DNA from 2 places in the Radiobacillus sp. PE A8.2 genome. Region 2 is predicted to be linked to the other one. Evidence: a T-box and tRNA genes for the amino acid it is inferred to sense, from the RefSeq annotation. Region 2 holds a T-box; the other holds one or more tRNA genes.
The links. The T-box of region 2 lies ahead of proS (proline--tRNA ligase). A T-box ahead of a tRNA ligase gene usually reads a tRNA of that ligase, here a tRNA-Pro.

Region 1: it has a tRNA-Pro gene. The T-box ahead of proS (proline--tRNA ligase) is inferred to sense a tRNA for this amino acid. The anticodon was not compared.

What each region holds. Positions count from the first base shown of each region.
Region 1 is NZ_JBJGXI010000074.1:2,316-16,476, forward strand. Features, by position in the region: gene ACI6MV_RS23670 (Ger(x)C family spore germination protein) at 90-1,217, opposite strand; partial or broken gene ACI6MV_RS23675 (GerAB/ArcD/ProY family transporter) at 1,214-2,302, opposite strand; gene ACI6MV_RS23680 (spore germination protein) at 2,332-3,795, opposite strand; gene ACI6MV_RS23685 (DUF1697 domain-containing protein) at 3,953-4,507, opposite strand; gene ACI6MV_RS23690 (YdbC family protein) at 4,608-4,832, opposite strand; gene ACI6MV_RS23695 (SIMPL domain-containing protein) at 4,923-5,585, opposite strand; gene ACI6MV_RS23700 (MFS transporter) at 6,016-7,206, shown strand; gene ACI6MV_RS23705 (DNA-binding protein) at 7,249-7,542, opposite strand; gene ACI6MV_RS23710 (hypothetical protein) at 7,580-8,653, opposite strand; gene ACI6MV_RS23715 (HD-GYP domain-containing protein) at 8,958-10,103, opposite strand; gene ACI6MV_RS23720 (atypical membrane-integrating protein (Mistic protein)) at 10,554-10,796, opposite strand; gene ACI6MV_RS23725 (DHH family phosphoesterase) at 10,891-12,078, opposite strand; tRNA gene ACI6MV_RS23730 (tRNA-Tyr) at 12,222-12,307, opposite strand; tRNA gene ACI6MV_RS23735 (tRNA-Val) at 12,359-12,431, opposite strand; tRNA gene ACI6MV_RS23740 (tRNA-Glu) at 12,486-12,557, opposite strand; tRNA gene ACI6MV_RS23745 (tRNA-Ile) at 12,619-12,692, opposite strand; tRNA gene ACI6MV_RS23750 (tRNA-Gly) at 12,697-12,770, opposite strand; tRNA gene ACI6MV_RS23755 (tRNA-Phe) at 12,798-12,873, opposite strand; tRNA gene ACI6MV_RS23760 (tRNA-Ser) at 12,895-12,987, opposite strand; tRNA gene ACI6MV_RS23765 (tRNA-Ile) at 13,006-13,079, opposite strand; tRNA gene ACI6MV_RS23770 (tRNA-Met) at 13,085-13,158, opposite strand; tRNA gene ACI6MV_RS23775 (tRNA-Ala) at 13,175-13,247, opposite strand; tRNA gene ACI6MV_RS23780 (tRNA-Pro) at 13,283-13,359, opposite strand; tRNA gene ACI6MV_RS23785 (tRNA-Arg) at 13,364-13,440, opposite strand; tRNA gene ACI6MV_RS23790 (tRNA-Leu) at 13,469-13,557, opposite strand; tRNA gene ACI6MV_RS23795 (tRNA-Gly) at 13,572-13,646, opposite strand; tRNA gene ACI6MV_RS23800 (tRNA-Leu) at 13,655-13,739, opposite strand; tRNA gene ACI6MV_RS23805 (tRNA-Lys) at 13,805-13,877, opposite strand; tRNA gene ACI6MV_RS23810 (tRNA-Thr) at 13,902-13,977, opposite strand; tRNA gene ACI6MV_RS23815 (tRNA-Asp) at 13,984-14,057, opposite strand.
Region 2 is NZ_JBJGXI010000067.1:363-16,892, forward strand. Features, by position in the region: gene ACI6MV_RS22970 (glutathione peroxidase) at 1-256, shown strand, start outside; gene proS (proline--tRNA ligase) at 321-1,757, opposite strand; T-box leader at 1,811-2,019, opposite strand; gene ACI6MV_RS22980 (DMT family transporter) at 2,093-2,413, opposite strand; gene ACI6MV_RS22985 (TetR/AcrR family transcriptional regulator) at 2,502-3,071, opposite strand; gene ACI6MV_RS22990 (hypothetical protein) at 3,155-3,508, opposite strand; gene ACI6MV_RS22995 (class I SAM-dependent methyltransferase) at 3,505-4,221, opposite strand; gene murB (UDP-N-acetylmuramate dehydrogenase) at 4,334-5,254, opposite strand; gene ACI6MV_RS23005 (TetR/AcrR family transcriptional regulator) at 5,849-6,505, opposite strand; gene ACI6MV_RS23010 (ABC transporter permease) at 6,527-7,537, opposite strand; gene ACI6MV_RS23015 (ABC transporter ATP-binding protein) at 7,534-8,256, opposite strand; gene ACI6MV_RS23020 (hypothetical protein) at 8,648-9,103, opposite strand; gene ACI6MV_RS23025 (PadR family transcriptional regulator) at 9,100-9,405, opposite strand; gene ACI6MV_RS23030 (hypothetical protein) at 9,687-9,974, shown strand; gene ACI6MV_RS23035 (hypothetical protein) at 9,961-10,533, shown strand; gene ACI6MV_RS23040 (alpha/beta-type small acid-soluble spore protein) at 10,663-10,857, opposite strand; gene ACI6MV_RS23045 (hypothetical protein) at 10,966-11,100, opposite strand; gene argF (ornithine carbamoyltransferase) at 11,126-12,082, opposite strand; gene carB (carbamoyl-phosphate synthase (glutamine-hydrolyzing) large subunit) at 12,079-15,315, opposite strand; gene ACI6MV_RS23060 (carbamoyl phosphate synthase small subunit) at 15,308-16,405, opposite strand; gene argH (argininosuccinate lyase) at 16,527-16,530, opposite strand, start outside.

The DNA.
Region 1 (14,161 bases), on a different contig from region 2:
GTGCGGATGGTTTTCCCAATAGCATGAAAAAGAAACCAGTATCTATTGAAAGATGCCAGTTCCTTGCGTGGTAATTCAGTAAAGATTATTTAATTACTTTTAATTCCATAGTTTTTCACTTTAGCTTGAACATCAACATTTACTTTAACATTTGGATAAACCTCGTCATACCAATTCATTTGTTCCCATTCTTGAAAGCTCATCTTATTGCGAACATATCTGCCAAGACCAAGCGAATCAACCTTGTTATCCTGCAACATTTTAATAATATCATCACTCACCTTTTTTACATGCTGCTCAATTTTTTGCTCTAGAAATTTTTGATCCTCTGGTTTGCTTAAATCCTTTGAACCATTGTACTCTAGTGGTGATCCTTCAACTCTTACAACGATGTCTACCGTTATATCATCCTTGTTATTGTATGTAGCTGAAATATCTCTTGCATTTTTCAAGGAACTAAACATAAGCTGTACTGGTTCGTTTTTACCTTCTTCTTCAAACTTTAAGTTAATTGAACCTGCACTAAAATCACCATTTAAAAAGAAGAAATAGCGAGAAAGATATGGTTCAAGCTTAGTAACATATTGATCATCACGAAACAAGGCAATACCATCTACCATTACTTCCTGTTCCACCAGTTTCAATATTGGTGCTGATGGGTCTCTACCTTTATCATTAATATCTCGCTGGAATTGAAATAGCGTTGCTTCTGGTATCGAATTCATTTTTGTTTCTTTTTCCAATAATTCATCAATGTAGATACTAGACCTGGGCTTTTCTGGAAAATCAGGCTTCATTATCTCACTAGCTGTTCCTTCAACTACTGCAATTTTGATTTGCCTACCAAAGATTGGATCTCTGGCAAATGTATCAATATCTTCTCGTATGCCATATTCGGCAAGATCTTTACCAAATAAAATCACCTTAATTTTCCCACTTGCAATAATTCTATTTGTCTTTCTGGCCAAGTTTAGCATTGCTTCTTTATCTATTTTTGCATCGGTAGAAATTACTTCTCTTTTCTTTTGTGCATCTGGATCAACTTGAGGTATCGATGCCGTTACGTGTAAAGTCCTGTTTTTTTCATATTCTTCTTTATTAAATAAATCTAATCCTAGAGCGTTAATAAAACCAGCTTGTTCGACAATTCTCTGATCTGAACAACCAGTAAGGAATATGACTAGTACAACGATGCAGCATAATTTGTTAACTATCATATCGTACCCTTCCTCTTCGTCATATTATTAATTCCTAATAAGCACAGCAATAACAGAGGTAACCCAAACGCAACAAAAAACTCAACGATTGTTACTTTAAAAAATGCTTCTTCAATTAATCGTTGTATATCTAATCTTGTCGTTGCAAGATAAGAGCTAAGCAAGAGAAAAATTAGCAACCATTGTACTTTTATTTTCGGAAAAAGTCTTTCAGATATATGTAATGCAGGCCAAAAATAAAGGGTAATAGTAACGATTATATTTAATAAGAAGAAAGGATAAATAAGAGTATCTATCCTTTCTAAAAAACTGAATTCAATATATTGAAACATTAAAAGTGTTGGATACAAGGTTTCCATTAATTGTCCGAAACTGTAAAATCCGAATGCAACTATACAAATATACATATAAATAATTGTCGTCACCAAGTTTCCTAAAAAAACTCCTGTAAAATTTTTCCGTCGGCTGTCAATATGCGGGAAAACTAATAAAATAAATTCATAGCCTAGAAATCCACTATACACATTAAAATAACCTTCCACGTAGGAATCAGACCTTTCATTAAAAAAGAAAGTAGTCAAATTAACAGCGTCCCAAGACGGGAATATCCATATTCCAAACACAACAATTCATATTGTCAAAAAGAAAATAATTGTAGTTATTTTCGAAATATTATAGATTCCCTTTATAATGAATAGATAAGCAGTACCCAATATTATAAAGATAAATGGAAATGCTTTTGTTGTTTGAAAAGACACAATTTGTAACAGAATTACATAGTCCCGACAAACTAATATTGCAATCAAACACCATACCCCTATTAGAAAGAAGTAGATAGGAATATATAGAAATTTAGGCAACACATCCTCTATTATTTTAAAAATCGATCTCCCTTTGCCATACTTGTATACTAAAAATATGAGGAAAATGTTGAATGAAGCAATAGCAAAATGCATGACAAGGAAAATCCATCCATTCCTGCCATAGGCTTCACCAACTGTACGCGGGATACTGAATAAAGTAACTCCTGTTTGATTCATAAAAACGAGTATTGCTACCGTAAATGGATGTAATTTTTCACGCAACTATATCCCTCCACCTCAACGACTTATAATTATCTTTTTTTAGGATTTGGTGATATGGACTGTGTAGGTCTTGTTTTCTTTAATCCATATGGAGCACGAATAAAGTAGTTCAGCCAATCTCTCGGATGTGTAGGTGCAATTGGATTGACGTAGGGTGTGTTCAAATTAGTTAATCCACCAAGATGTATGACCAAAAGTAATAAACCTACGATGAGTCCAAAATTGCCAAACAAACCAGCTAAAATAATTACCATAAACCGAGCAATTCTTAATGATGCGCTTAAGATATAATTCGGGATAACAAACGACGAAATTGCAGACACTGCTACTGCAATGATGAGCGTATTACTAACCAACCCAGCATCAACCGCCGCTTGTCCAATGACAATTCCTCCTACAATACCAATGGTCTGACCGATTTTTGTTGGCAGCCTTACTCCTGCTTCCCGCAAAAGCTCGATTGCAATTTCTAGCATTAATGCTTCAACCAAAGGTGGAAAAGGAACCCGATGTCTAGACTCTGCTAGTGACATTAAAATCGTTTGTGGAATTACTTCATAACTATATGTCGTGGCGGAAACGTATAATGCTGTAAACGTTAATGTAATAATAAACGCAAAATACCGCATCAGTTTCATCGATGTACTAATAATCCATCTATTGTTTTTATCATCTGGTGATTCGAAAAACTCAAAAAAATTAGTAGGTGCTGTGAACACCGTCGGACTATGATCAACAATACCGGCAATTTTTCCAGAAACGAGCTTTCCTACGATAACATCGGGACGCTCCGTAGTGAAAAATTGGGGGAAGATAGAATTAGGAAACTCATCAATCATTTGCGCAAGCATATTAGCATCTTCAATCGAGTCAACCTTTACTTCTGATATCCTTTTATCTAATTCTTTAACTATGTCATTATTTGCTACTCCCTCAATGTACATTAAAGCCACGGTCGATTTTGTTAAATCACCCACAATGAATTTTTTCACTTTTAATTTCGGTGTTTGAAGCCTTCTTCTTATTAAAGACAGATTCACATTTGCCTCTTCGATAAAAGCATCATGTGCGCCTGTAATTATACTTTCTGATTCAGATTGAGTAATTGACCTTGATTTAGGACCATAAGCATCAACGATGTATGTCTTATTATGTGATAAAATAGCTACTTGTCCCTTTAAAATACCATCAACCGCTTCTATACATGTATCAATTCTTTTGTATTGCTTACGACTGAATAAGTTAGCAAGCTCACTCTCTTGTACATTGTTTAATGGCTCAATAATGTCTCTATCGAGGATCACATTTTCAATTAAATGACCAAAAAACACTAGTTTCACACCAATATTATTCACTGTATATTGTGTCAAATCATCACAATCTACTAGCGCAGCTAATATATTTTCCTCAGTTGGAGACTTTTGTTGTTTTTCAGGCTTTGCTTGTTGATGACTGTCTTTATTTTCTTTAAACAAAAAGCTGAAAAACCCCATGAATATCCTCCACTCAAAGTGTTATTTGTTTTTAAAATGCCACCTAAGTTAAAAGAATATACATCACTACTGCCCAGATTGATCCTTATACTACAAAAAGCTATCCAATTGGATAGCTTTTTGTAAAGTAAATATTTTTAACTCTTTTTATACATGCTTATCTTTCATCAATTAATGAGACAAGCTTGCACAATGTTTTCCAATTACGCACAGTCGATGGCACACCTAGCTTGTCAACTTTACTTGCAAGAGGTGAATTGCGTATACTTGTGCCAAATAATAAATAAATATCTCTACCAATTAGAAAATATAGCTCATCTTCAAATAAATAATCGTGTAAATCATCCACTTTTTCTAGCGCTGGTTCATGTAAGAGTAACGATACATACAAACTTTCACCTACCGCTGATCGTTCTGCCTTTCTTACTTGATCATCTGTAAATGGACATTTACGAATCAATGCTTTTAATTCTTCAGAATTTCTTAGTATCACAGGGATTTTAGCACCAAAAGTCGCATCAATTTCAGATTCGATTCGATTTCTTAATTCGTCTTCATGTTCTTCGGACTCAAATATTACATTCCCGCTTTGAATATACGTTTGCACATCGTGTAATCCAATATTTTCAAATCTTTGTCTTAAATCTGCCATTTTCATTCTGTTTTTTTTACCTACATTGATTCCACGTAAAAATGCAATATAGATTGTCACTATCTCACCACTTTTCAAAAATATCAAATCGATTGCTTATATTGCTCATAACCGGTCCTGCCAAATACACACTTAAACATCACTCGAAAGGGATATTAGCTTAGAACTCTTCCATTTGCTTTAAAGCATCTTTTAAATTTTTAACATCTTCGCTAGAAAGTGTTACACCTTTTCCCATTTTCTCATGATCAGGCGCCCAGTCCCGTATGTCGTATTTAGGGTCACGCCCATTCCAGCTGACAAGGTTAAGTTCCTTTTTCCAACCCTTTGGTGATTCAGACAATGTTGCTATCGTTTTTATAATTTCATACTTAAGTTCAGCCATACCTTTCATCCTCCCTATACTACTATAAAAATAGAATAACATAGTACACGGGTTCGTAGGTAGATTACTCAATTAGAACACACAACAAATCTAAGAAAAATAATTAAATTCCGCTTCCACACGTGCTTCTATCTCAATTAGACCCGGTTCTATTGGTGTCGATACACCACCCACTTCGGCACTTGCCAGTTGTTGATATGGTTGTAATATCTGCTCCTTCAATTGCTCTATCAATTTATTAGGAACAGGATCCAAATTTACCCGCATCGTTCCCGCAATCACCTGAGCTTTATTAGTGGCATTTTCAACTGCCATTTTTAGCGCTTGTTGGTAAAAAACTTCCCGATCCTTAACATTGAAAGTAATTGTTGTAATCTTGTTTACGCCACTTTGTACAGCAGTATCAATCACTTTACCTGTTTGCTCGATATTATCTAATGTAATGGATAGTAGATGGGTTACTTCATACCCCTTAAATTTCTGACTCCCATCAATATAATCGTACTGTGGGAAAATCGTATAGTCTGCCGTTTGGATATGGTCTTGATCTATAGATAACCGTTGCAAAGATTGGATAACGTTATCTATAATCCGAGCATTTTCTTGTTGTGCTGTTTCAAGCTCTACATCCTGTGTTACGACTCCTAACTGGATCCTAGCAACATTTGGTTCAACAGATACGAAACCAGACCCGTATACCGTCATATTTCTTGGCTTTGTATGATAGCTTTGTCTTACAGGAGGATAGTACATGTTTTTATCCCCTTCCAAATAATTTTAACTACTATTTATATCATGTTTTATTTATATGAAATATGTCAGTTTTTTTGCCCTAATTGTATTTGCTAGTTCAGTCCATTCTATAACTAATGATTTTGGGCCATCCAAATCCACATAAAACTGATTGATCTAACATTCCCAAACTATATGTGAATGTGATTCTTTGTATATTAGCAGACAAAATACGCGCTTTAGGAGATTCTGGTTAATCCATCGTTAATCTTAAGATATAAGATTTAATACTATCACTTGGTTGTGCCTTAAACACATACACCACTATAAGATTATTGACTAAATCACTCAATTGTTTATATAAGAAAACTACCTGCACAATTTTTCTTCTTTATTAATCACGTAATCTCTTGTATACTATACTTCGAGTCTCGAAAGAAAGGTGAATAAAATGACACAATTAGCTGAAGCACAGCTAAAAATAAAAGAAAGAATTTGGTCAAAAGACTTTGCCCTCATTTGCATGGCAAACTTTTTTATTTTCTTAGGGTTTCAAATGACCTTGCCAACACTACCATTGTTCGTACAACAATTGGGTGGAAGCGACCAACTAATTGGAGTAATTGTTGGTGTATTCACTTTTTCCGCTTTATTATTCCGACCTTATGCGGGGCATGCGTTAGAATCAAAAGGAAGACAATTTGTTTATATGCTAGGATTAGGCATTTTTGTTATATCTGTTGGCTCTTTTGCCTTTATCACTAGCATTGCAATATTGCTAATGATGCGTGTCGTGCAAGGTATTGGTTGGGGTCTATCCACAACAGCTACTGGTACGATCGCTACAGATCTGATACCACCTAAGCGTCGTGGTGAGGGTATGGGGTATTTTGGCCTTTCTGGAAATATAGCACTAGCATTTGGTCCCGCGTTAGGATTAGCACTTGTTGGTACAATATCATTTACGCAATTATTCTTAATTTGTGGTGCACTCGGTCTCGTTGCCGTACTGTTAGCTTCGCAAATCACTTACAAAAAAGTAGAAGAGTCCGAATACAAAACGGTTCCCGTTAAATTCGATATTTTCGAAAAAAGTGCCATCCAACCGTCGATTCTGTTATTCTTTATTACCGTAACCTTTGGCGGGATCGCATCATTTTTACCATTATACACAGCCGAGCAAGGAGTAGAAGGTATTGAGTTCTACTTTCTTGTATTTGCTATAGCCTTAATGCTATCACGGACATTCGCGGGTAAAATCTACGATACGAAAGGGCACATTGTCGTATTTTTGCCAGGTACAATCTTGATTGCAAGTGCCATGCTATTATTAGTTTGGCTGCCGAATTCCTTCATTCTTTATACTGCAGCAGCACTATATGGATTCGGATTTGGTACAGTTCAACCAGCACTGCAAGCATGGTCAGTCGATAAAGCTCCCGCTCATCGAAAAGGAATGGCCAACGCAACATTTTTCTCATTCTTTGACTTGGGTGTCGGTATCGGGGCAATATCATTCGGACAAATAGCATATGTATTCGGATATAGCTTCATTTATTTAACATCAGCCTTTTCCGTGCTGATTTCAATCGCTATTTATATTGGTGTTCTATTAAAAGGCAGAAAAGCTACTATAATTTAATGCTAAAAAAACGGCGGACTTTTTTAAAGGTTCACCGTTTTTTTATAATTTATTTTCTAACCATTCCATCAGTTGTTTTTTTGGAAAATATCGTTGACCATTCAGCTCCACCATAGGTATGTCAGGGTATTTTTCTAGAAATGCCGGGATATCTGCTTTATCAATATCAATATTCCAATGAAGATCCTTTTCTTTAATCAACCACGGTTCATTATCATCGACATCAAAATTCAACAAAGACTTACTATCCGCATTCCCAAAATTTTTCAAGCCTTCCCCGATAAAATACCCCATAGCAGCAAGACCAATTGCAAACCAGAAGAAATTAAAGTCCATTTGTGATCAATCCCTTTGTTATCTTTTATAATTATATCTAGTCCTTTTTCAGGATGTATTTTTTTGTCCAAGAGTATAATAGTAAGCTTATCATTATGATAGTTGTTAGTATGAAACCAATTGCATCCCAAAACGAGGTACTATTAACCGAATTAAATAATTGTGGTACCGTATTGTTAAAAACAAAAAGTAATTGTGGTACAAAATAAAAAACAAAAAGACTCATCGTTAATGCTACACTGAATAAATAGAACACGGCATAAAACCTAACAAACTTCTTTTCTGTTTCATACAATACATCATTACTAGTAGTTTTTACAATTGAAATTTTCTCGCTAATCCACTTTTTTCCACTTTCCATTAAGTTATAGCATCCAGTTAAATTTTCCAATACATAATATAAATCTGTTTTCATAAAAACACTACACTGATAGATGAACTTAATGAAAATATCGAAAATAATTACCGCCATAATACCTTGGAATATTGGGTTACTTGATATTAATGAACTAATTAATGCGATAAATAAAATAATATTATCGAATAACAGTCCACCTAAATATGGTACTAGTCGCTGTTTTGGTTGTAACTTCCATGTAGGTGTGAGATCAGTTTGTAGAACAATTAAAAAAAGTCTATGTCCAATCTCAAGTTTAGTGGCCAAACCATAGGATCTGGCTGCCAAAATATGACCCCATTCATGGTGAAGTAGGATAACGAATGTTATGCCAGAATAAAGTAATGTATTCATTATCATTGAATCAAATAAAAACAGGTCTTTATAATGTGGAAACAATTCTGGTTGTATAATAAAAATAGCAACATTAATAACTAATATTAAAAAATATAGTGACATCGTCCTTTTATTGAAATACCATTGACCTAATTTAATTGGAACACCTTGGAAATCTTTTGGGCTTTCATTTATCACTTGTTGATCAATTATATCTCCATCAATAGATTCTACTATATTCATATCTATTAACTGATTTGTAAAATCAGTCATGTCTATTTGTTCTTGCGGATATTTGATTTTTAATACTTCAGCGATTTTATCATTTGGAAAATTTTGTTCCATCATTTCTATCGCATCCACACATATTTTAGGCATCTCAAAAAACTCACCAGTCAGATTGTTCTCTGCAATATAGTTTTTCTTATCCTGACGTATAGTTAAAGGGGAAAGTTTTATTTTCGAATTATTTTTAATGATCATAAATTAGCTGCCACCTTTTTAAAATGTAAAAGGATACTAGAATATTAGACTAGCATCCTTTTACTAAAATCATTTTTCTATTATGATTTTGGTGGAGGAGGAAAGAAAATGCACCACCAACAAAGGCTACCTGTAGTTTTCACCTTAGAAAGTTTACGAATTTGCATAATTTCACCACCTTTCATTTAAAATTTATATATCAACTATTTAAGTATTCTAACCATTTAGGATAGACTTCCTTAAATGCGTCAACTAACGTTGGGTCAAACTGCGTACCTTTACCCTGTATTATTCGTTTATATGCCTCTTCTGCAGGCAATGCAGGTCGATATGAACGTGAAGATGTCATTGCATCAAAAGAATCAGCAATAGCAACTAATCTTGCCAAAAGCGGTATATTTTGATTACTTAGTTGGTCAGGGTATCCTTTTCCATCCCAGCGCTCATGGTGACTTCTTACTACACTTATACAATTTTGCAAACCCTCAATATTTGTTACTACTTTAGATCCAATCACTGGATGACTCTTAATTATTTCAAATTCTTCATCCGTTAATTTCCCTGGTTTAGTTAAGATATAATCTGGAATGTTTGCTTTTCCTATGTCATGCAATAAACAAGCAAAGTTAAGTGATCTTAAATCTAATTCGCTAAACTTTCCTAGATTTTTAGCAAAAATAATAGAATACTTTGCTACCCGTTGACTATGTCCTCGTGTATATCGATCCTTTAATTCTAAAGTTTCGACAACACCTCTCACAATTCCTTCTATTTGTACATCATATGAATCTTTTATTGCATTTACGTACTTGTGGAATCTAATGAGTATAATATAAGTAAAGATTGAAATAACGGCAATAATACTTATAGGTGCTATAACATTGGTTGTTTGCAAGATTATACCAACCAAACTGTATTTTAAGAGGGTTCCAATCAGAACTGTAAAAAAATATTTATTATTTACAAATATTGGCGTGAACAATATAAAAAAGATTTCTGTAATACTTCCAACATAGTAACTATCACTATTACCCCAATATAAAATAATATCATTCACAAAAATAATTGCAGTGTACGTTATAAAATAAATGTATTTTATTAGTCCTGGGTTGTCCTTATTAAAAAAATAAATAGCAATTGGTAGTAAACCTAAAAGAATTATGTATATTCCATAAGTAACACCCTGGGATACTACTTCATCTGCCCCATAAACTAAAAATTGTCCCAGAAATAATTCATATATTTCATAGCCTATTGAGATTGTATAGAATAGTATAAGGAAAAGTCTTGCTGCATATTTCTCTTCATTCAAGAGTGCGACACTATTAATATTTTTTTTTTGCATGATTGGTAACCTCACTATAAATGACATTCTAACTCTAATGTTTTATCAAAGTTTTAGATTATGAGATTCCTCTATTTATATCTTAGAGAAACATGAGTAATAACCAAAGGGACTTTTGACCTATATTAGAGTTTTATTTAGATTTTTTTGATTCATTGACAAGAATCGTGTAGATTCGACACTCTTATTATACAACAAACTGTCAAAGAAGAAAGTAAAAGAAAGTAAATTGTTAGTAATCTTCTCATATTCATTCTAGTTATCAAGTAATAGAAAAATTTATAAATAGTTTATCACATAGTTATTAGAAAAGTATAAATGGTTAATATAAGAACAATTAAATTTAAGAATTTATAATTTACTAATCTTAATTTCACAATGATGCTAGTATAGTTTTATAAAAGATATAATATATTGTTTAGTTTACATAATGAAAGAGTTCATTCAAATTTACTTATTTTCACTTTCATCAACATCATCCAAATCCAACCAAGACAACATTTCATGTACAACAGTATTTATTTTATCATTTACCATCTCATCACCATATTTTCTTTTAGCACGTTCGATGTTCACGAGGACTTTGTCACTAAACTGAATAACAGGTTCGTCAGTTTCAATATTATTAAAAAGATCAATTATTTCATCTAATGATTTATCAAATCTTTTTCTTTCAATTTCCGTTGCCTTCATATACATCACCCCGAATTAGATTATCCAAAGTCTTATTATTTACGCACTTATCAAAAATACTAAAAGGACCAGACTAATCCCTGGTCCTTTTAGGCTATCCCTGCTCTGTCTTCTTAACTTCTTCAATCAAGTAGTTGACGAAATATTCATCTCGTACCAACCAAGCTTGATGATATCTTTTTAAATATTGTTCAGTTTCTTCAAAACTGCTAAAAGTTTGTTCCATAATTTCTTGATTTTGTTTAATTACCCATTCTTGTTCATTTTTAAAATAAACAAAAAACATGTCATTATCTCGATTTTTATACATGGCTCCAAAAGTAGATTCTTTTACATTAAAACTATTTTGTTTAGCGTCTTCTTTTAAAGGCTCTAATTGAAATGTCGCTGCGACAAAATACTTGTATGCATCCTCAGTCAATTTTGCTCCCGATGCTTTTGCATGTCCGCCACCACCAAAAGTAGCCGCAATTGCAGAAACATCGACATTATCATGAATCGTACGGAATCCCATTCGCCTTCCACCAATATTTAAAATTACAATATAATCTAAGTGTGGAAACTCTTTACCTAACTCGTTTCCAAGTTCTGAATGATACATTTCAGCATAAACGACTCCGGCAAAATGATTATTTAATTGCGTTTGTACTAATTCACGCTTTTTCTTTTTTATATAGCGCTCTATCTTATGTTCTTCCATTTGAAGAATCTTTTGTTCAAATTCATCAAAATCAAAATGATTACTTGTTGTAAGGCGGTGTAGCATTTTTTGTTCAAATTCCTCTATAGATACTAAGAAGAACAATGCATTGAGCCGTTTTGCCTTTAGGTTATCATTTTTCTCCCATTCCCACGTATCATATTGCCTGACAAGCTCTACGAACTCCGAGACAGCAGAAGAAGGCTCCATTAATCCTTTGCCAATGAGGTATTCGTAAAACAATGAAGTTGCTGATGTTAAGTTACCTTTATCGTCTTCCACAACAACACTTGCCCATTCATAATCATTATAAGCAGTCGCAGATTTATGATGATCAATTAACTGCAACTTAGCACTGGACTGATAGAACTCTTCCAGTTTTGTTTCATTTTCTTTGCTTACTGATAAATCTGTAATGAATAAAAACGTATCTTCATTTTCATTTTCTAAAAACCACTTCACCTCTCGGTCAAGGCCCGAAATCGAGTTATATCGGACATTCACCTGTTTATCAAAAGCGAGTTTAGCAATAATTCCACACCCGACACCGTCTAAATCGTTATGCGATAGTAGTTTATACATAATGTTCACCTCTCTATGTAGTATGAGTTTTTCATCTCTAATTTATTGATAAGTAGAGTTTTGCATAAAAAAAAGTACTTCATACCCTTTTAAAAAGAATACTAGTACTTGTTGTATAAAGTGTTTAGAGTTATGTACAATATTGGTGGAGGGAGTAGGGCTCGAACCTACGAACCCGATGGGAGCGGATTTACAGTCCGCCGCGTTTGGCCAACTTCGCTATCCCTCCAAGATTAAATGTAAGTACGACCAATAGACTAAAACTATGGTCGGTTTTTGATGGAGGATGCAGGGCTCGAACCTGCGACCCCCTGCTTGTAAGGCAGGTGCTCTCCCAGCTGAGCTAATCCTCCAAGATAAGGTAAGTTTTTTAGGTAAGTTATTTTCGATTTCGCGAAAAACATTAGTGACCCGTACGGGATTCGAACCCGTGATACCGCCGTGAAAGGGCGGTGTCTTAACCACTTGACCAACGGGCCATATTAGAAAAATTTAAGATTTCGAATAGTAGCTACTCCTGCTACTTCGATCATGGAGTAATGGGCCTGAGTGGACTCGAACCACCGACCTCACGCTTATCAGGCGTGCGCTCTAACCAGCTGAGCTACAGGCCCTAAATGGAGCGGGTGAAGGGAATCGAACCCTCGACATCAGCTTGGAAGGCTGAGGTTTTACCACTAAACTACACCCGCAATTTCAGATATAGTTAGTTAAATTAATGGTGGCTCGGGACGGAATCGAACCGCCGACACACGGATTTTCAGTCCGTTGCTCTACCGACTGAGCTACCGAGCCATAATATTTTTAAAAGAAAAATGGAGGAGGAAGAGGGATTCGAACCCCCGCGGGCTTTGACACCCCTGTCGGTTTTCAAGACCGATCCCTTCAGCCAGACTTGGGTATTCCTCCATATATAAACTTACTCAGTGGACCCTGCAGGACTCGAACCTGCGACCGATCGGTTATGAGCCGATAGCTCTAACCAACTGAGCTAAAGGTCCAAAGATAGCGGCGGAGGGGATCGAACCCACGACCTCACGGGTATGAACCGTACGCTCTAGCCAGCTGAGCTACGCCGCTATAAAAAATGTAAAAGTGGAGCCTAGCGGGATCGAACCGCTGACCTCCTGCGTGCAAAACAGGCGCTCTCCCAGCTGAGCTAAGGCCCCGTTTTTGTAACTAGATTATTGCTTTCGCAAAAAAGTGGTCGGGAAGACAGGATTCGAACCTGCGACCCCTTGGTCCCAAACCAAGTGCTCTACCAAGCTGAGCTACTTCCCGTCAATGGCGCGCCCGAGAGGAGTCGAACCCCTAACCTCTTGATCCGTAGTCAAACGCTCTATCCAATTGAGCTACGGGCGCTTCAGATGTTTGCTTATGCAAAAATCATTGGTGCCGAGGGCCGGACTTGAACCGGCACGATAGTCACCTACCGCAGGATTTTAAGTCCTGTGTGTCTGCCAATTCCACCACCCCGGCATGGCAAGTTATTCTGGAGCGGAAGACGGGATTCGAACCCGCGACCCCCACCTTGGCAAGGTGGTGTTCTACCACTGAACTACTTCCGCAAAAACTTTGGTGCGGGTGGAGGGACTTGAACCCCCACGTCATAAGACACTAGATCCTAAGTCTAGCGCGTCTGCCAATTCCGCCACACCCGCATAAATGAAATTTTTTTTACTTTCGCACTTAATGAAGTTTATTTTGCTTTCGCAAAAAAACTTGATGAGCCATGAAGGATTTGAACCTTCGACCCTCTGATTAAAAGTCAGATGCTCTACCGACTGAGCTAATGGCTCCCTTAAATTCATCAAGATTACAACTGGTGCCGGCCAGAGGACTTGAACCCCCAACCTACTGATTACAAGTCAGTTGCTCTACCAATTGAGCTAGACCGGCAAATGACGGTCCGGACGGGACTCGAACCCGCGACCTCCTGCGTGACAGGCAGGCATTCTAACCAACTGAACTACCGGACCAGAGATTTTTTGTGAAACAAAAATATCTTTCATTTCGCAAAGCGAAAATATCTATCATTGATATTTTCTAACTTCACCTTTTAATAGATATTAATTACAATAAT
Region 2 (16,530 bases):
TGAGATTAATGAAATTTGTAAAGTAAACTACGGCGTTACCTTCCCAATGTTTAGTAAGATTGATGTAAATGGTTCTAATGCGCATCCATTATATAATTACTTAACGAGCCAAGCATCAGGAATATTATCTAAAAAAATCAAGTGGAACTTCACGAAGTTTTTGGTAGACCAAGAAGGCAATGTCATTAACCGTTATGCTCCACAAAAGGAACCGAAAGATATAGAAGATGATATAAAACAGGCGTTAGGTAAATAATTCACTATAAAAAAATCGAGTATAAATCACAAAGTGGATTATACTCGATTTTTTTATCTATATTCTAATAAGCCTTCGCCCAATAAACAAGCTTGTCTGCTTTCTCACCACAATAAACACAGTGAGCGGACACAGTTTCTTGTTCAAACGGAATACACCTAGAAGTTGCTGCTGTTTCTTCTTTTATTTTTTCTTCACACTCCTTGCCGCTACACCACATCGCTTTAATAAAACCTGGCTTTGACTCCAGCAGTGAAATAAATTCGTCCATATTTCCTGCCACACTAGTTTTATCGTTACGTAATTGTAGTGCTTTTTGGAATAGATTTTCTTGAATGTCTTCTAATAGTTGAGATATGGTAGCTTCCAACGCTTCCATTTCTACAAAAGTCTTTTCACCTGTGTCTCTGCGTGCTAGCACTACATGGCCTTTTTCGATATCTTTTGGACCAATTTCAAGACGTAGTGGAATGCCTTTCATTTCATACTCATTAAACTTCCAACCAGGCATTTTATCACTAGCATCGATATCAATTCTGAAGGCTTTGCTTAGACGTTCCTTTATTTCATAAGCCTTATCAAGGACACCTTCCTTATGCTGTGCTACTGGTACGATCATCACTTGCTTCGGTGCAATTTTTGGTGGTACAACAAGACCACGGTTATCTCCGTGCACCATTATTAGTGCACCAATTAGCCTTGTCGTAATTCCCCAAGACGTTTGATGAACTGGCTGAAGTTCACCTTTCTCATCTGTATAGGTGATGTCAAATGCTTCGGCGAATCCCGTGCCCAAGTGATGACTTGTTCCTGTTTGAAGCGCTTTGCCATCGTGCATCAGACTCTCAATGGTAAGGGTGTAATTCGCACCTGCGAACTTTTCCTTCTCTGTTTTTTGACCACGAAGAACCGGAATCGCTAAGTAATCCTCACAAACAGATGTGTAGACATCAAGCATTTTTCTCGTTTCTTCTGCTGCATCTTGATCTGTTGCATGACACGTATGGCCTTCTTGCCATAAAAACTCTAAGGAGCGCAAAAACGGTCTTGTCGTTTTTTCCCAACGCACGACATTGCTCCACTGATTGTAGAGCTTTGGCAAGTCTCGGTAAGAGTGAATGATCTTAGAGTAGTGTTCGGCAAACAGCACTTCAGACGTTGGGCGAACAACAAGTCGTTCTTGCAATTCTTCATCTCCGCCGTGTGTTACCCATGCAACTTCAGGAGCGAATCCTTCAATATGGTCTTTTTCTTTTTGCAATAAACTTTCTGGAATGAACAATGGGAAATACATGTTTTCGTGACCAGTTTCTTTAATTTTCTTGTCTAGTGTATCGCGAATGTTTTCCCAAATTGCATATCCATACGGACGAATAATCATCGTTCCACGAACAGAACCATAATCAACTAGATCTGCCTGTTTAACTACATCGGTATACCACTGTGCAAAATCTTCTTCCATCGCGGTTACTTTTTCTACAAACTGTTTGTTTTTTGCCATGCTATTCACCTTCTTATATTATTTTGTGGACGCAAAAAAACCTCAGAATCCCAATAAGGGACCGAGGTTTGGTGGTACCACCCTTGTTTACAGCATAAATAGAGCTGTACACTTTTATTTGATAACGGATTGTCATCCGCAAGTATCTTATTCGATACCGTGCTCCAAGGCAGGTTCCAATGGGTCTAATGGAAATTTGCAGCAACCATTTCCTCTCTGTGTAATAGACACCCTTTGTAATAGTCCTTATCAATGCTTTTTCATCTATATGATTATTCTTACTATAAGAATCTATCGCATCGATGTCAAGATTTGCACTGTACTTTTCTAAATTTTCAAGTCCATTTTGGCATATTTATCACAGTTACACCGATAATAATTGCTAGCAAACCGATTAATGTTTGCACACTAAAAGCTTCTTTCCAAAAGAAGACACCAATTAGTACTGTAACCGCTGTACCAACACCAGCCCAAATCGCATACGTTAAGCCGATTGGCAAATCCTTAAGAGCAAGTGATAAGAAATAGAAGGAAACGGCATATCCAGCTAGGGCAGCAATCGTTGGTATTAACCTTGTAAATCCCTCCGACATCTTCAGCATTGAACCACCAATAATTTCCGTTACAATTGCAATAGCCAGCATTAAATATGCCATAAAAACATGCCTCCTTCACATTTATAAAACCTGTAAACTGTCTTTGTTTTCTTAGTTTATTTTTACAAAAAGAAAAGAATAAAAGCTACTATCGCCTTTTATCCTCTGGTATAATGCCATACAGTAGTATGTCGACAATTTGAGTTAGTGCCTCATTCACCGTAATGTTGTTTTGATAGAAAAATCCTTGATCAAATGTTGTATTAAAAGCCTCTATTAACACTTTCATAATAACAACGGTCGAGTAATTCGATTCTACTTCGCCCTGTTTGATACCTTCTTCAATTATTTGTTCTAGTTCTTCCCAATCTTCCTGTAATGAATCATTGATGTTTTGCCATAAATCAGGATAATATCGTTTCATGCCTTCAAGAACAGGTCGATCATATATTTGATAATACTCTGGAAGCACTAGCATTAAATTTTTAACTTTTTCTATTAGTGTAAGTGTTTGATCTGCAATAATATTGTTAGTTTTTTCGTCTGTTTCTTTTAAGATTCGTTCAACAATTGTCTGGATAATCTCTTCTTTCGATGAAAAGTGCTCATAGATGGTTTTTTTGCTAATCCCCATCCGTTCTGTAATATTATCAACAGTAAAACGCATGCCGCTCATTTGAATCTCTTCTACTACAGCCCGCAAAATTCGTTCCTTCAATTGGATAACCCCGATTCAGAGATGTGTAAATTAAATAAACTATTTTAGTTTAAAAAGTTTCCTTAGGCTTATTATATGCTATTTCACCTTTTTTTGTCAATGCCATCACCGCTGGTATCTATTTTTCCTTGAAAAGCATATGCTAATTTCTCCGCAACAACAGTAATTATTTCGATATTCCATGGTGCTCGCCTATTTTCAGCAATATCAAGCCACAATCGACCTTTTGCTGGCCAAAATGTAATTTCTAGTACACCTTTCTGTTTACCCCTTTTTACATGCCAATGATAACTTCCCTTTTTTGTACTCAATGTAGTTCGCTGAGTTATCGTTAGTTGAAATTCTGCGATGATTTCCTCGATTTGATCACAAATAATACCTTCATCGAATGGCTTAACTTCCGCCAACTTCTTACTTATTACATCATAAGTAATCACTTCATACCTCTCCTTGCTTTAATGATTAAAAAATGCGGATTAGTCATCAGATAATCAAATGCACTTTTATTCTTTTCCTTCATAGCTACGATTGGCTGAGGTTCCACTAATCTGTCAATCACAAAATACTGTGATATTTGATTAACTATATCTTCTAGCGGTCTTCGGTAAAAAGATACTGTGGTTGTTTTTCCTTGCTTCTTCCATTGATCCGTCAACAATTGTTTTGAAAAATAATCTTCACTTTCTTCAAATTTATGAAAATCCATAAATGGGTGATGAACAGAAAAAAGTAGTGAACCACCAGGCTTTAAGACACGCTTAAATTCCTGTAATGCTGACTGCCAATCCTTTATATAGTGGAGTGTTAATGAACTGAGAATTAAATCAAACGTTTGATCAGCCCACGGAAGTGATTCGGTTAAATCCTGACAAACTACCTCTACTTGGCTACCTACTCTTTTTTTCGTTGCTTTTACCATTTCCGGACTAATGTCTACTGCAGATACTTGTGCACCAAGCTCGAGCAGTTTCGCTGTATACCATCCCGCTGCACAACCTGCGTCTAAGATTCGAATTTCGTTCAGGTTACCTGGTACTTCCGCTAGCATTGCTGGCCGTTCATAATCGGTGTTGTACGGACTACTATGATCAACTTCTTTTTCGTAGGCTTTTGCAAGTGCATCGTATGTGTCTTTTATCGATTTTTTCATGCATGTCCTCCTCCTTACGTCATCTTTAACAGTGATCCCGATCTATTAGAGCGTGTCTCAATATGGAACGAGCTCGGTAGATTGATCAACCAAGCTCGTTAACGTATAACTTCTATTCCGTATCTTCACCAATAATTCTAACTTCTCTCTCCAACTCGACACCAAATTTATCTTTTACTGTCTTTTGCACCATTTCAATAACCGATATATATTCTGTCGCTGTGGCATTATTTTTATTAACAATAAAGCCTGCATGCTTCGTAGACACTTCTGCACCACCGATCCCTTTACCTTGCAGCTCACTATCTTGAATCAATTTTCCTGCAAAATAACCAGGAGGTCGTTTAAACACACTTCCACATGATGGATATTCTAACGGTTGCTTCGATTCACGTTTATAGGTTAAATCATCCATTACCGCTTTAATACTATCATAAGATGCTGGTTTCAAATCAAAACGCGCTTCTAAGACAATGTAGCCTTTATCCGGTATATTACTCGTACGGTAATCAAGGTCTAAATCCTCCGCAGCAAGTGTTAATAAATTTCCTTCTCGATCGACAACAATTGTGTGATGCAAAACATCTTTAACTTCTCCACCGTATGCTCCTGCATTCATATATAACGCCCCACCTACCGTTCCCGGAATGCCGCAAGCAAATTCTAAACCGGTTAACGTGTCTTTTAAGGCGTGGCGGGATACATCAATAATTCTGGCTCCACTTTCGGAAAAAACAGAATTTCCTTCAGTACGGATTGTAGTGAACCGCTTCAATGTCATTACAATTCCACGGATGCCACCGTCCCGTACAATTAAATTTGAACCATTACCTAACAAGGTAAAAGGTACGTCTAATTTGTTCGCCAATTTTATGATTTCTTGTACTTCTTGTTTATTAGAAGGTGTTACGAAATAATCTGCCTTACCACCTAAGCACGTATACGTATGATTTTTTAAGTATTCATCAAGTTTCACATTCTCTTTATCTGTAATAGAAATTAGTTGGTTATATATCGAATGGTCATTTGCCATATTTATCATTCCTTTATTAGAGGTTGTTCAAAAAGACACACTATTAGTAAGTTACGTCTTCAGACAAACGCCAAAATTTAATACACTCTAGTCAATTTTCAGCAATCCAAAATTACATACAGTTGGATAGGAAATACGATGTAAGGTAATTATGAAATTGACTCACATAAGAAGATTATAGCAGGTAGATAAGCTAGGCGGCAATCCCGTTTGGAACTCCTGTTTATATGTATGATAAATACTGGGGTAATGTGTCCTACCGAAATGAAAAAACTGGAGGTGTGCTGTGGTCCTGGCGAGATGTGAGCTGTTTGAAGTTGGCGGACACCACAGCTCTTATATGTGACAAAAGTGTTATATGTGGAATTGTGCGGACACCAGTGCACTTATTTGAATAAAATGCTTGCTGTTATATGCTGTTTTTAGTACATAAGGGCTCTGGTGGCTGTCAAATAGTCAAATCCAGCATTTCAGATAAAATAAGTGCTCCTATGTCCGCGAAAATACCTAGCCTGCTTGTGTGTCCTAATCACAGACCAGTGACGGCGTTCCCTGAGGCAAGAAAAGAAAGTTTACGAAAAGAGCCTCCTTAGTTTATATTGCCTGACCCGATTCAATACCGTTCATAATAAATGTGATCATATCATCTATTTCTCGTTCATTGTCCCATTGTTTATTTGGCATGACAATATACCTAGTAATCACAAATCCGAGAAACGTCGATAAAGAAAAGCGAATAATAGTAGGGATAGGAAATTCTTTTAACTTCCCCTGTTTTTGGAATGCTATAATCACTTCTTCTAGCCTTGGATAGACTTTGGCCTGGAAGTTTTCCTTTAAGACAATTTGGATCTCCTCATGAAAGGCTATTTCTTGTAAAACAATTTTAATCAAAGGTAAATTCCCTTCTACAAATTCCAAACGATTCGTAATGAATGCACGTAATAAATCTTCAAATTCGTTAAATTCTTTCTTAAAAATATCGTTAACCATCTGTGAAGCAAAAAAAGGAACGGCAAGCTTCATGAGTCCTGGTTTAACAATCGAAAGTAACAAGTCTTTTTTCGTTGGGAAGTGACGAAAGATTGTTCCTTCTGCTACTCCTGCTTGTTTGGCAATCTCACTTGTTGATGTAGCTGCATATCCTTTTTCCGCAAAGATTTCGATAGCGGAAATAATGATTTTTGCTTGTTTAGTAGTTAACGACACTTCTTGTGCTTCCATTAGCTGTTTCACATACGTTTCATCCATCCTAACGGCCTCGTCTCTGTTTTATTTTCGGTATGCTTTTAGTGTACCAAGATTAAGAAGGAAAAATAAAATGGAAAAACCTAAGATGATAATTATATCGGTTTGAATGGCCTCGAAGCCGTTTCCTTTAATCATTACTTCTGTTAGTGCATTTGCACCATATGAAATCGGCATTATTTTACCGATTGCTTCAACCCAAACCGGGGCATTTTCTAAATTGAATAATCCAGAGAAAAAGGCTTGCGGCACGATCACAATCGGTATAAATTGCATAATCTGAAATTCATTTTTCGCGAATGTTGAGAGCCATATACCTAACGTTAATGCACAAAGTGCTAGCAATAATGTGATAAGCATGACATAGAAGATCGACCCTTGTAATGGGATGTTAACAACATAAACCGCAAATAATACGACGATAATAGATTGGAGAATTGCACAAATTCCGAAGCCAATAATGTAGCCGGTAATCATTTCCCAACCTTTAAGTGGCATCGCAAATAATCGCTCCAATGTACCACGTGATTTTTCTCTTAGAAATGAGATTCCACCAATTAAAAACACAAAGAAAAATGAAAAGAAACCGATCAAGACTGGACCGACATAATCAAAGGTTGTGGCCGATTCAATGCCGTAATAATAGTTGGTTTGTATTGATTGGTCTGGAGTTGTGTTTGCAGCAGAAAAAGCCTGTTGGAGCATGATCTTGATTTGCTTGGCGTTTGGTTCACTATCATCAACTGTAATTTGCACCTTATTATTTTGCCATTCTACAACTGCATCAATCTCAGAATTCCTTAATGCATCAAACGGATTTTCTATTTCATCAATTTGCATATCAGACTCTTCCAACACTTGAGATAAATGCTCCGGTATATTTATAGTCGCAATTGTTGGTGGTGTGGATTCGTTATCTAATACTAACCACGTTAAAGTTAAAATAAGTAAGGGTGCAAATAAAAGTAATGCTAACGATCGTTTATCCCTGATAAATTGTTGCAGAATCCTAACGACTATCGCTTTAATTTTCAATTTGCTGCACCTCCATAAACCAAAAATGCTTGTTCAATGGTGTCTGTTTTCGTGTCGCCTTTTAGTTGGTCAGGTGAACCATCCGCAATAATCGAACCGTTTCGCATAAGAGCTAACTTATCGCACTTTTCTGCCTCATCCATCACATGTGTTGTAATTAAGATTGTCGTACCTTGTTGTTGTAATCTTGCAAAATAATCCCAAATCTCATTACGTAAGACCGGGTCAATTCCTACAGTTGGTTCGTCTAATAAAAGTAATTTCGGTTGATGTAATAAAGCAGCCGCTAAAGATAAACGTCGTTTCATTCCACCAGAAAAAGCTTCGACTATTTTGTTCTTTGCTGCTAATAAATCTAATGTATCAAGAACTTGTTCCACGCGCTTTTTAACATTTTTTCTAGGCACACCATAAATGGAAGCAAAAAAGGCTAAGTTTTCTTGCGCTGTTAATTCGCTGTATAAGGCATCAGATTGTGCCATGTAGCCAATATTGCTCATTGCCTTTAAAGAAGGCATCTTCATTCCTTCAACTATTACTTCTCCTTGGGTAGGTGTCAGTGTACCTGCTATCGTTTTTACTAAGGTAGTTTTTCCTGATCCTGAAGGCCCGAGCAGTCCAAAAATTTGACCTTCAGTTACAGAAAACGTGATGTCGTTCAGCACTTGTTGCTTTCCAAACCGATGAGAAACGTGGTTAATCGCTATTGCCGAATTCATAAAATCACACCTTTGTTTTATAGTGAGTGATTACTCACTTTTTATTTTACGCTTAAAGCTTTCCAGTTTCAATCTTTAATTAGAAAGAGTAATTAACTTTTTTATTGGTATAAACAAAGAATGAGCTGTTTATACAGCTCATTCTTTATAAAATACCTGAACATTTAATAATCAATTTTTTATTATATTATCAGCTCTGTTTACACTTAAACATAGAACCACCATTGATACCACAAAATAAAACACCCAATAACTAATACTGTATATAGCCAATACTATTTCAATAACTGACAATATTATAGAAGAAATTAATCCCGACACTACTTTTACATCTTTCAAAAACTTTGTAATTCATTATTTTACATCACCTCAATGATAACCGAAGATGCATTTAATGGTTCGACTTATCGAACTTTAATTTACCAGTAGGAAGGAAAACATCCTCTTTTTGGGTAACGTTAATTACTCGCATAATACCTCTTGCAACACCTATAACATAACCAATAAAAAGTCCCAAACCAACACCAATTAGCAGTAATGAATTAGGTGATATCTCTAAAATAGAAGGAGTGTTATTTCCAATCCAATATCCACCGAACATACCTATAAATATTATCGAACCAATGATCAAGAAACGATTAAAAACAGAACCAAGCATAACATCACGAATTTTCTTATCCATCTCAATAATCCCCTCCACTAAATTTATAAACCTTGCATCCATGGCATTGATAAATATATCAATTACCTCTTTAAAAGAAAGATTCCTGTTTTCCAAAATATATAAGAATTCTTCTTCATAGCGTTTTCTCCACTTTTTAGGATACAGATGGATTAGCCACTTCATATTAGACCTAACCTTTCAAATCCCAACTTGGTAACAGTTTCAATTTCCTTTAATTTTTCTTGTAGATACTGTCTGCCTTCAGAAGTAATTTGGTAAGGTTTTTTTCTATCTTTTGAGGGAATAGCCTCAATTAATTCTAATTTCTCCATTCGGCTAATAGCACCATATAAGGTCCCAGGTCCAAGTTTAATGTCGTATGAATTTTCAATGTCTTCCATGATTGCATAACCATGTTTGTTTCCCTCAGCTAAACTAATTAAGATAAACAAAGTTGGTTCAGAAAATCGGTCAGTTGAACTCACAGGCTTTTTGTCATCTCCTTTCAACTATTACACTTAACGTTATAACGTATAACGTAATAATAAACTATAAAAAATTATAAGTCAATTATTTGTGCACTTCCCACATCCTTATCCGATTTATGTTTATATAACTATTAACTTAGAATATTGACTGTCGCACACGCTCATCCGAATGCCAAATAAAAGTAAAACAGGGAACTCACCATGGAGTTCCCTGTTTGTGTTACTATTGTTGCTTGTTTTCCAAGCCTTGTTCGGCGAGTTGGATCATTCGTTTCACCATGAACAAGGCATATGCTATAATAGGTTTAATTAAAGATATTGGAGTGAATGCTGTGAGAAAAATGGACTTTTCTGATCTTAATAAAGATATTTTCGAAAAATTACCCACAGTTGAACGTTCCATTCTTCGCATGAAAGAGTCACAAAGAAATATACGTACTAGAGCCCGCGATGAAAATGAAATCAAGGTTCTTGACCAATTATGTTTAAAGCGTTGGAAGAAAGCTGAGCAAGAAGGTAAAGTGAAATACCTTAGTGAACGAGTGTGGTATTATGAAGTCGATTGAAGATGCTAAAAGAGAAATCGAATCCCTAATACCCGGAAATAAATTTCAAAAAATGTTAGGTGTTACAACAATACTTACAATTTTATTAGAAGAGCGGTATCGGATTTTCCCTGTTATTGTTGGTGGCTTTGCAGTAGAAATTTATACTAGAAGTGATTATACCACCATCGATGTTGATTTAATTATCAGTGATCGAAAGGTAGCAGGAGATATTCTCATTCAACTTGGATTTAAACCTGAAGGGCGTCATTGGTATCATGAGGATCTAATGGTGAGCGTTGAAATTCCAAATGACATGCTAGAGGACGCAGATTACGACAAAGTGATGGAACTTAATCTTAGCAATAACCAAAAAGTGTTCGTTATTGGAATAGAAGATATAATTTTAGATCGACTTCGAGCATGCATTCACTGGAAATCATCGTCCGATTGTGAATGGGGGCATCGCATGTTCTTAATCCACTACGATCGATTGGATCTTGAGTATATGAAAAGGGTCTCGCATGTTGACAATACCATAAAACAGTTAAACGATTGGATCGAAAATTTAAACAAGTAAGAAAAGAGTGGGGCGTCTTGCTCACAGAAAACGCTGTGGCCCCTTTGCCACAGCACCAACTAACTACAGGGGTAGGTAGGCGGAGTTAGACTAAAAAGGGAACTCTTAGCGAGTTCCCTTTTTATGTTGCTATTTTTGTTCACTTTCCAAGCTTTGTTCGGCGATTTGGATCATTCGTTTCACCATTTCGCCACCCACGGATCCGTTTGCACGTGCAGTCGTATCAGCACCAAGCTCGACACCGAATTCGTTCGCGATTTCTGCTTTCATATTGTCCATCGCTCTTTCCGCACCTGGCACCAACAATTTATTACTGTTTGCCATTCGTGATCATCTCCTAGTGGGTTCTAGTTGAACAGCTTTTTGCTGTTCACTACTTAAGGTGTACAGCACACGTTTAGTTACACCTGTTAACATAAGGAAAAGTGGCCCTTATTTAAATAAGGGCCACTCTTCCGGGTTAATTGCTCCACACTTTTGGATAATTGCACCATACGGGGCGGGAATTGCACCACAATCACGTGTTATTGATGCATACAACAGCGCAATTGCACCACACCGGCGCATAATTGCTCCAATCCCCCAAACCACACTACCCCATCAATGCTGCCATTAATGCTTTCTGGGCGTGGAGGCGGTTTTCTGCTTGTTGGAAGACTACTGACTGACCACCATCAATGACACCAGCAGACACTTCTTCGCCGCGGTGTGCAGGTAGGCAGTGCATAAAGATTGCTTCTGCATTAGCAAGCTTCATCAGCTCGTCATTCACTTGAAAATCAGCGAATGCTTGCTCCCGTTTCTGTTGCTCACTCTCCTGCCCCATGCTTGCCCATACATCCGTATAAATCACGTCCGCACCTTTTACTGCCTCTCTTGGATCATCTGTAACGATAACTTTATTGTTTGTGACAAATTGCTTCGCTTGGTTAACGAATGTTTGCTTTGGTTGATATTCTTTCGGAGCTGCAATACTGATGTCCACGCCCATAATCGCCGCACCGATCATCAAGCTGTTCGCCATGTTGTTTCCGTCACCAACAAAAGCAATCTTCAACCCTTCCAAATTACCTTTACATTCTATAATCGTTTGCATATCTGCAAGCACCTGACACGGGTGGTAATCGTCCGTCAATCCATTAATTACGGGAATACTCGCATTTTTTGCTAACTCGACTACATCGGCTTGTGAAAATGTCCGGATCATGATTCCATCTAAGTATCCAGATAATACTTTAGCGGTGTCTGAAATCGGCTCACCACGTCCTAATTGAATATCTTTAGAGCTAAGAAATAAACCAGTACCTCCTAGCTGATAAATACCTGTTTCAAAGGATACGCGTGTACGTGTCGAAGACTTTTCAAAGATCATTCCTAACGTTTTTCCTTTTAGCGGCTGTACTTCCTCACCTTTTTTACGTTCTGTTTTTAAATAGGCAGCCAACTCTAACAAGTACGCTATTTCTTCTTTGGAATAATCAGCTAACGTCAAGAAGTCTCTTCCTTTTAACTGCTTCTCTACATTCACAGAAGTAACACTTACAGTCATTTTAGTACACGCTCCTTTTTATTGATTTCTGTATGTTCTTTCATATAGTCATTGATCGCCACTGGTGATTCTTGTTGTTGCTGTGAAGCCTTTACGTAGGCAACGAGCGACTCAACTGCTGTTAAACAAATCGTATCTGATTTTAATGCAGCTTCTCGTAAATTCACATGTGCACTTGAAGCACCGGTACATGCAACTAAATCAAATTCACTATCAATACATGGCTCTTCTGCATCATGTAGCTCAAGCGTTCTTGCAACCGCAATTCCTTTACCTGCAAGTAGTTCAGAAGTAGCTGCATCAGCAACAATATTCGTCTTAATATTTGATAAAGATTCGAGTAAAGCTTGGTTGTTCATATCCTTCTCGGTAATTGACAAATAAATTGATGCTTCTTCTGTTAATGGGATCAAGCTTTTTTCTTTCCAGCCAAATGCCTTCGCTAATGCGGCCTCTACTGTCGTACCTAAGCCAATTGCTTCTCCAGTTGATTTCATTTCTGGTCCTAACAATGGATCAACACCAGCTAATTTGTTTGTAGAAAACACTGGCATTTTCACTGCATAATACGGTATTTCTTTGTGTAAACCAAGTTGCCATTCTTGATTTTTTAGTGCCTCACCCATTTGCACGCGCGTAGCTAAATCAATCATTGGTACTCCAGTTACTTTACTAGCTATCGGCACGGTACGAGATGCTCGCGGGTTTACTTCTAAAGCGTAAATAATATTGCCATCATCGCTAACGACAAACTGGATATTTAAGATCCCTTTCACCTTTAGCTCTGCTGAGATTTGTTGGGTGTACGTTGCTATCTTCTCTTTCTGTACTTCTGTTAGCCCTGGAGCTGGAAAGATAGCAATACTGTCACCAGAGTGCACACCTGCGCGCTCAATGTGTTGAAAAATGCCAGGTATTAGCACATCATCACCGTCACAAACGGCATCTACCTCTACTTCACTACCCGAGATAAAACTATCCACTAATAATGGGAAAATTCTTGTTCCAGGTGAAGACTGCTTCAATCCTTCAAGGTAATTAAACAGCTCGGTCTCGTTACGAACGATTACCATACCACGACCACCAATTACATATGACGGACGAATTAACACCGGATATCCAATTCGCGCCGCAACCTCTTTCGCATCATTCGTGTCCATGACCGTTTCCCCTGGAATATGTGGAATATTTAACTTTTTTAATAACTGATAAAATTGATCCCGATCCTCTGTAGCTTCGATCACAGACAACTCGGTACCAGCAATTTTTACGCCAGCCTTACTTAGCCCATCTGCTAAGTTTATTGCTGTTTGCCCACCAAATTGTACAAGTACGCCGTCCGCATTTTCTTTACGTACTACATTGATCACATCTTCTTCTGTTAACGGTTCAAAATAAAGATGGTCTGCAGTGTTAAAATCGGTACTGACTGTTTCTGGATTGTTGTTCACAACAATTGCATCGATTCCTTGATCTTTTAACGACATCGCTGCATGCACAGAGCAGTAATCAAATTCAACACCTTGCCCAATTCGGATCGGCCCTGACCCTAAAACGACCATGCGCTTTTTACCTGTTAAGGGCTCTACTTCATCGAATTCGGTCCACGTTCCATAAAAATATGGCGTGTCTGCCGAAAATTCTGCGGCACATGTATCAACCATTTTATATGATGGATTTATATTTAATTCCTGTAAGCGCGCTTCGATTGCACTCGGCTCAATCGATAACAGCTCTGCTAGTGTCTTGTTGGTAAAACCTAGTACCTTTGCTGTACTAAGCGTATTTGCGTCCAATTGCTCCCAGCCAGTTTGCTGTATATCCTTCTCCATTCTTATTAACTTTGCGATCTCATTTAAGAAATATTTATTAATGCTCGTCAATTCATGGAGTGCATCAACCGTGTAGCCTCTGCGTATAGCTTCTGCTAAGACAAATAAGCGCTCATCGGTAGCCTGTACGACCGCTGTTTCCAGCTCTTCTTTTGACAGCCCTTGAGCAGATGGTAATGATAAGTAATCTAATCCAACCTCTAGTGAGCGTATTGCTTTATTTAATGCAGCAGGGAAATTACGGGCGAGAGCCATAACCTCGCCAGTTGCTTTCATTTGCGTTCCAAGCAAACGATCGGCGTGCGCAAACTTATCGAATGGCCAACGCGGGATCTTTACCGCAATATAGTCAATTGCTGGTTCGAAGCTTGCATACGTATCTCCCGTTATCGGATTCAGCACCTCATCCAAGTGATAACCTAGTGCTAACTTGGCAGCGATTCGTGCAATTGGATATCCAGTTGCTTTCGATGCAAGTGCACTTGAACGGCTTACTCGCGGATTTACTTCAATAATAATGTACTCATCACTAACTGGATCAAGCGCAAATTGGATGTTACATCCGCCAACAACGCCAAGCTCACGAATGACACGACAAGAAGAAGTTCGCAGCATTTGATACTGACGATCTGTCAGGGTTTGTGATGGAGCAACGACAATGCTGTCCCCCGTATGGACACCAACCGGATCGATATTTTCCATGTTACAAACAATAATGCACGTATCATTGGCATCACGCATAACTTCATATTCAAGTTCTTTCCAGCCTTTTACACTTTGTTCAATTAAAACTTGGCTAATCGGGCTTGCGTGTATTCCACTTTTAACAAATCGGATTAACTCTTTCTCATCGTTGGCAATCCCACCACCTGCACCACCGAGCGTATATGCTGGTCGGATGATAATCGGATACCCAACAGACGTAGCAAAACGAACCGCTTCGTCTACTGAGCTAGTCGATACACTCTCTGCAACCGGTTCGTTTATCGATTTCATCATCGATTTAAATAGCTCACGATCTTCACCATTTTGTATCGTATCTAACGGGGTTCCAAGTAAATTTACATTGTATTGCTTTAGCACTCCTGCCTCCGTTAAGGCAATAGCAAGATTTAGACCGGTTTGACCACCAAGTGTTGGTAGCAAACCATCTGGTCGCTCTTTTTTAATGATTTCCGTTATCGATTCAACCGTTAACGGCTCTAAGTATACTTGATCAGCGATATTTAAATCCGTCATAATCGTGGCAGGATTGTTGTTTACTAGCACAACTTCGATGCCTTCTTCTTTTAGTGCTAAACAAGCTTGGGTACCAGCATAATCAAATTCTGCTGCCTGCCCAATAACGATCGGTCCTGAACCGATGACGAGTACTTTGTGAATATTATCTAGTTTAGGCATGCTGTTTCTCTCCCTTGCCTACCATCTGGCTGACGAAATTTTGAAAAATATTATGTGTATCTATTGGTCCTGGGTGTGCCTCTGGGTGGAACTGTACAGACATTACCGGTTTTGTTCGGTGCATTAAACCTTCAACAGATTTGTCATTAACATTAATGTGTGAGATGTTCCATTCATTGATTGGCACAGAATCCATATCAACTACATAGCCGTGATTTTGCGATGTAATCACTACTTTGCCGGACATTAAATCTTTTACTGGGTGGTTGCTGCCACGGTGACCGTATGGCAATCGTTTTGTTGTGCCGCCATATGCTAAGGCAATCAACTGGTGACCAAGACATACACCTAGTGTCGGATAGATATCTGCAATTTGTTTTATATTATTTGCAAGATAGTTTAAATCCTTTGGGTTACCAGGGCCATTCGATAATACAACCCCGTCAGGATCAAACTTATTTATTGTTTGGAGTGACGTATCAAACGGTACAACAGTAACATTACAACCTAATTCTAATAATGAATTAGTGATCGAATGCTTGTAGCCAAAATCGATAACAATCACGTGTGGATTTGGCACACCACTGAACTTCTGTGATGATGTAAAATGTATAGATTTTGTAACGGATACCTTTTTGACAATCTGTGGGTCAGAAATGAATTTTTTAGGTTGATCATTGGGACGCTTTGATATTTTGCCATACACTTCACCGTGTTCCCGAATAATTCGTGTAAGGGCGCGTGTATCAATGCCATAGAGCGTTGGGATATTATATTGTTCTACTATATCTACGATAGAACGACTAGATTCATAGTGTTCCGGTGTAAAACAAGGATTGGATATGATCCAGCCTGCGAGGGAAGGCTTTAAGCTTTCATTGTCTATATCATTAAATCCATAGTTTCCTATTAGTGGATAAGTCATTGTGACAATTTGACCTGCATAAGAAGGATCAGTCATTACCTCTTGATAACCTGTCATAGCTGTATTAAAAACCATTTCACCTTCAACAGCCGTTGTACTACCAAGCCATTTCCCCTCTAATACATCTCCAGTACTTAATACGAGATAACCCGCTTGTTCACTCATGATTTTTTCTCCTCCCCTAAGAAAAATAAATATTTATACTATATAACTAATATTTATGCATTGGTGGTAAAAAAGAAGAACTAAGCCCCTCTTGCGGCGGAAACTTAGCTCTTCATTAGATCTAT